2 regions of the Natranaerovirga pectinivora genome follow, and region 2 is predicted to be linked to the other one. Evidence: predicted binding sites of a transcription regulator. Region 2 holds the regulator's gene; the other holds the start of a gene.
What was found. Region 2 encodes Rex, which represses fermentation and respiration genes when NADH is low (regulators of the CRP and FNR family bind a similar motif). Its sites were predicted from a motif close to ATTGTTAANTANTTAACAAT; they were not measured.
Positions count from the first base shown of each region.

Region 1: the regulator Rex is predicted to act here: its motif matches at 1,499-1,518, upstream of EDC18_RS03610 (histidinol-phosphatase HisJ family protein).

Region 1 covers NZ_SMAL01000002.1:234,443-237,878, reverse strand. Annotated here, with positions in the region: gene EDC18_RS03615 (Na/Pi cotransporter family protein) at 1-1,386, opposite strand, end outside; gene EDC18_RS03610 (histidinol-phosphatase HisJ family protein) at 1,732-2,535, shown strand; gene EDC18_RS03605 (CBASS cGAMP-activated phospholipase) at 2,618-3,436, shown strand, end outside.
Region 2 covers NZ_SMAL01000003.1:32,449-35,884, forward strand. Annotated here, with positions in the region: gene acpS (holo-ACP synthase) at 1-288, opposite strand, end outside; gene EDC18_RS04995 (hypothetical protein) at 285-896, opposite strand; gene EDC18_RS05000 (redox-sensing transcriptional repressor Rex) at 1,034-1,687, opposite strand; gene abc-f (ribosomal protection-like ABC-F family protein) at 1,825-3,436, shown strand, end outside.

The DNA.
Region 1 (3,436 bases), on a different contig from region 2:
TTGTATCATTTGAGTTAATTCTTGTAATGCATCATCTGAAAGATATAGATCATTTGCCATGTGATATTCAGCCAATTCGGCTATGTTTTCTGCATGGTCCCCTACTCTTTCAATATCATTTATAGAATTAAATAGGTTATTAACAATTTGTTTTTGATGTTCATTGATAGATGTATTGCTTATCTTAACCAAATAATCCGTAATCAGTCTTTCTATTTTATTAATATGTTTTTCATTTTCTTTTGCTTTTTGATACTTTTCTACATCTCTTTCTAATAGCGCTTCCGTTGCAATTTTAGTATTTTCTATTGCAAGTCTTCCCATATATACAACTTCTTTTATAGCATTCTCTACTGCAAAGGAAGGTGTTTCTAATATTCTTTCATCTAAATGACGTAATACAGTGTCTTGATTACTTGCATCAGGCTTGTCCTGCCCTCGTACAATCTTACCTGATAAATGTACCAAGTAAGATGCAAATGGAAATAATAACAATGTACTTCCAACATTAAAGATAGTATGGAAAATACTAATACTTGTCATCGTCGTTTCAGTGTAACCCATTTCTGGATTAATATAAGTAAAGAATATGATAATACCTACGGTGAATATAATCGTTCCTATAATATTAAAGAGTAAATGTATATATGCAGCTCTTTTTGCAGTTTTATTTGCTCCTATACTAGATAATAAAGCTGTCATACAAGTCCCTATATTTTGACCTAATATAATATATACAGCTGCATTAAATGGTAAAAATGTTGCTGCTGCAATGGTTTGAAGTATACCAACAGATGCAGAGCTACTTTGTACTAAAAATGTAACAACTGCCCCTACCAAAATCCCAAGAAAAGGATTTTCACCAAAAGCTTTGAAAGCCTCTTTAAAAACAGGACTGGTTCTATAGGGTTTTACAGCATCCGACATAAATCCTAAACCAATAAATAACATACCAAATCCTACAAATATTTCACCTATTTGTTTCTTCTTTTTATCTTTAGTAAAGAACATTAAGTATGCACCAATGGCAATTGCTACCGGTGCCATATTATCTGGTTTAAGGTATTTAGACCATTCTCCCATTGCCACTACCCAAGAGGTAATTGTCGTACCAATATTAGCACCCATAATGACACCAACTGCTTGGGTCAAATTAAGCAAACCAGCATTAACAAATCCAACGATCATAACTGTTGTTGCAGAACTACTTTGTACAATGGCAGTCACTAAAGCTCCAACAATTACACCTAAAAAGCGATTATTCGTCAAAACGGCAAGTAATTGTTTCATCTTGTTTCCAGCAGCCTTTTGTAGACCTTTTCCCATTTGGTTCATTCCATACAAGAAAATGGCAAAACCACCTATAAACGTAATAATTAATTCCATCTTTGTCCTCCCAAATGCTTTGTTAAGTCTTAGTTAATTTTATGTAAAACAACAATTTTTATCTTACCACAAATTTCGTCAAATACAAGCTATAATATAAATTATTATTAAACTTTACATTAACTTAACAATTTTTATTTTTCCCTTGAGTATATAGCATATTTTTATACTCATAAACTATAAATCTTTGTGTAAAATCACAGTAATTCACTTGACGTATCTTATACATCCTATTAGACTTATTATATATTCTTTTTTGGATACTTCCATTATTATCTTTGTAAATAACGGTTGATTTTTTTTAAAAATACAATACATATTACCCTAATATATAGGAGGTTCTTTATGTTTTATTCTGATTATCATGTACATACTCATTTTTCTGGGGATTCAAAGACCCTTCCAGAAGACACAATAAAAAAAGCCATAGATTTAGGTGTTAAAAAACTTTGTATTACAGATCATTATGATGCTGACTATCCAACTGAAGATATTATATTTACTTTTGACATTTCTGACTACTTTCATACATTAGAAAGCCTTCAAGATAAATATAAAAAGGATATTCACATACTAATAGGTATTGAATTAGGTTTGCAACCTCATTTAAAGGATTACTATGATAAGATTATTAACAATCATCCTTTTGACTTCATTATAGGGTCTTCTCACCTTGTTGATGGCATTGACCCATATCTTAGGGCTTATTACAAAAACAAAAGTGAACATACGGCTTATGGACGTTATTTAGAGAGTATCATTGAGAATATTGACGCATTTTCTGGCTTTCAAGTTTATGGTCATCTTGATTACATCGTTAGATATGGTCCTTATGACAACAAATTAATATCTCACTCTAATTATACGGATATTATCGATGCCTTATTACTTAAATTAATCCATAACCATAAAGGCATAGAAATTAACACATCTGGTATACGTTATGGTTTAGGTAATCCTCATCCAAATGTAGAAATCATCAAGAGATATAAAGAATTAGGTGGCGAAATTATTACAATAGGGTCAGATGCTCATATACCTGACCACCTATGCTCCAAATTCAATGAAGTATATGACATCTTAAAAAGCCATGGCTATAAGTACTACACTGTTTTTGAAAAGCAAAAGCCTGAGTTTATAAAATTATAAATAAAACAGTAACAAAACACTCTCTACTTCTATAAATATATAATAAGACCTAATATATATTTCTAAATGCGAGAGTGTTTTTATGAGCAAAAAAACAGTTAGAATATTATCCATAGATGGGGGAGGCGTTAGAGGATTAATTCCTGCTTTAATCCTTAAAGCTTTATCAAAAGAAATTAATGGAAAAGCTATGTATAAAAGTTTTGATATCATTGCTGGCACTTCCACTGGAGCATTAATTGCTTTATTATTATCTGCACCTAAAATCGGGGGTATTCCTTATAGTAATAGAACGGACCTTATTAGTGACCTATACGAAACAAAATCTCACTTGATTTTCAATCAAAATTGGCAAATCATTAGAACCATTTTTCAGCTCTTCAAACCCAAATACAACACAAAGTACTTATCAACTCTTCTTGATGAATATTTTAGTCAAGCAACTTTAAAAGATTCATTAACCAATATTATAATACCTTCTTTTGACATGCAAACGATGAAGCCTTTTTTCTTCAAGCATCTACCCCCATCCCATAATAATGGTTATCAAAATTTTTATCTACGAGATGTGGCACTTGCCTCGACAGCAGCACCAACTTACTTCCCTGCACACTACGCAATGCCTATAAATAGCAAAAATACTTATTGCTTTGTAGACGGGGGGTTATATGCTAACAACCCAACATTATGCGCCTATGCAGAGGCTAGAAAAATATACCCCGATGCAGAGGAATTTATTTTTGTATCTCTAGGGACTGGGAAAAACGAAAAGTCTTTTCTATGTAAAGATGTGAAAAATTGGGGTCTTATTGGCTGGGTCAATCCCTTTAATAGCGTTCCTTTACTATCTTCTTTTATGTACTCACAAGAAAGTAGTGCTAATCATCTAGTAAGCAAGATT
Region 2 (3,436 bases):
TTTTTGCAACTCTTTGGCTTTACTGTATAAAAGGACATAAGGTTTACCTAAAGAGTCTCTTAATACTTCTATATGTACTAATTCAATTGCTCTAAAACCTGTTCCCAACACTTTTGAAACAGCTTCTTTTATGGCAAAATTACTTGCAATAGTAGTAACAGACCAATTTCTTTCTATAAATAGATTAATTTCTTTTTCTGTAAAGTATTTATTTACAAAACTTTTGTTTCTAATTGCTTTTTCTATTCTAGAAAGCTCTATGATATCTGTTCCTATCCCTTTTATCATTCTTCATCACCATAATCATCATCAAATAAGTTAATTATTTCAAATCCTAATAAATCATGTAAGTATGTATACACTTTTTGATTTTGTTCTTCTTTTTCTTGTTTTATAATTATGTTTTCTTTTAATTTGCTTTTAGTTTCTTCAATCCATTCATTTAACTTCACTATTTCTTTTTTGCTTTTCTCCATATCATTATAACATATATTAACGCTAACTTTTAGAAGTTCTTCATTTGTCTCTTTTATTTTGTGTGGTAACTCATCTAAAATCATTTCGTATTTTATAAGTTTTTCATTTATTTCATCTATGTATTTTTTGCTTTTTTCCATATTTTTAGACGCATTTTCATCTTTTTTTTCAAAGGCCTCTGACATATTATTCATTATTTCTGAAACGAATTTTTTCTTTAGTAACGTATATTCTTTAAACTCTGTATTCACTTTCCCTTGTTCTTGAATAAGTTTGTTTAATTTATTTTCTAATTCTACTATTTTTTTAGGTTTATTATTACTTGGAAACAGCTCATGCCATCGGTTATCTAGGGTTAGTAGAGGCACTTTCTTATTTATAGGTATATCAATAGTTTTTTTATGGTTTAAAAATAACATCATCATCCCTCCTTATAATCTATTATATCTTATTTCATATATCTTACTATGAGTTATATGAATTATTTAAATAGGAATTCACCCATCAAGAAAAAGAAGGTATATCCACCTTCTTTTATTTGTACGCACACTGTATTTTATTTTTGTTGTTTTTTCTTTTTCTCTTTTCTACTTATGGTATAAGATAATGTCATCAAACTATCTAATAAATGTACATTTTCTACTACTACATCCTTTGGTAAGTTTAAATCGATAGGAGCAAAATTCCAAATCCCTTTAATCCCTGCTTTTACTAAATCACTTGCAACTTTTGGTGCTTTTTGTTTTGGTAAAGTAAGGGCTGCTATATGAATATTGTTTTCTATAACAAAATTTTCTATTTCATCTATATCTTTAATTTCTAATCCTCTAATTTCTACACCTACGAGTCTTGGATTAACATCAAAAAGTCCTTTAACAATAAATCCTCTTTTTTCGAAATCTGTATAATTTGCCAAAGCTTGTCCTAGATTACCTGCTCCAATAATAATAACATTGTACTTATTTTCTAGTCCTAATATTTTACCAATTTCTTTATAAAGATGCTCAACATTATATCCATAGCCTTGTTGTCCAAAGCCTCCAAAATTATTCAAGTCTTGTCTTATTTGAGACGCTGTTACTTTCATTCTTTCACTTAACTCTTTAGAGGAGATCCTTACAACATCATTTTCTAGTAAATCCCCTAAATACCTATAGTATCTAGGAAGCCTTTTTATTACTGCTGTTGATATTTTTTTTTCTGGTAACATGTTGGTCACTCCCTCACTATTGTTTCCTTTAAATTATTATATTATTTTATGAACATAAAGTCAATTATAACCTTTTCATTATTCACTTTGAATGGTATCATATACTATGACAAAAGATGAATTATGGAGGTTTCAAAATGATACTTGCTTGTAAAAACATCAGCAAATCTTTTGGTATTACACCAATCTTAAATAATGTATCATTTCATATAGAAAAAGGAGAAAAAATAGGCTTAGTAGGCGTAAACGGTGCAGGAAAAACAACACTGTTTAAAATACTATCAGGTCATATAACTCCAGACGAAGGTCAAATTATCATACCTAATCAAATTAATTTGGGGTATTTATCACAAGAACAAGATTTAAACTCTAATAGTACAATTTATGATGAAATGTTAGATTCAAAAAAGGACATTCTTGAACTAGAAATAAAAATTAAAACGGTTGAAAAGAAAATGAAAGAAGCTACTAGTACTCAACTTGAAACCCTTATGAATGAGTATGCTAAATTACAACAAAAATTCGAAGATTTAGACGGCTATAGCTATCAAAGTGAAATTAGAGGGGTTTTAAAAGGGCTTGGATTTGTTACAGAAGATCACTCTAAGACCATAAACACCCTCTCTGGCGGGCAAAAAACACGAGTTTCTTTAGCAAAACTATTATTAATGAAACCTGATTTAATACTCCTTGATGAGCCTACAAATCATCTGGATATGAATTCTATTAGCTGGCTAGAAAATTACATAAACACCTATGATGGCTCCTTAATTATTATCTCTCATGATCGTTACTTCCTTAATAAAACAGTTAATAAAATCATTGAGATTGAAAATACTCAATGCAAAATATTTATTGGTAATTATAGTGACTATGCTGAAAAAAAAGCTATTGACAGGGATGTTCAATTAAAACATTATATGAATCAACAAAAAGAAATAAAAAAACAAGAAGAAGTTATCACTCAGCTTCGTTCTTTTAACAGAGAAAAATCTGTTAAACGTGCTCGAAGTCGGGAGAAAGCTCTTAACAAAATAGATGTATTAGATAAACCTCAAGAATTAAAAACAGATATGAATCTTCAATTAGAACCACAGGTCATTAGTGGAAATGATGTTTTAGCCGTAAATAGCATAAGCAAATCCTTTGATGATCGGATGATTTTTGAAAATATTTCTTTTGATATTAAAAAAGGGGACAAAATTGCTTTAATTGGAGATAATGGAACAGGTAAAACCACTATATTAAAAATCATTCTTGGAGAATTAGAAGGAAACACAGGTGATGTTAAATTAGGATCTAAAGTTAAATGTGGTTACTTTGACCAAGAATATACTTCTTTAACAGATTCAAATAATTTAATTGAAGAAATCTCTAATGCCTATCCAAATATGAAAACTGGTGAAATCAGAAATATCTTGGCTGCTTTTTTATTTATTGGCGATGATGTATTTAAACAAGTTTATCAATTAAGTGGTGGAGAAAAAGGACGATTGTCCCTTGCAAAACTTATGTTATCAGAAGCCAATTTTCTTCTTTTAGATGAACCTACTAACCACTTAGATATTTTCTCTAAAGAGGTTCTTGAAAATGCCTTAAACCAATATACAGGAACTATTTTATATATATCACATGACAGATATTTTATTAATCGAACCGCTACTAGGGTTTTAGAATTAACCCCTACTGGCGTTACCAATTACTTAGGAAACTATGATTACTTTGTTGAAAAGAAAGAAACACAAAGCA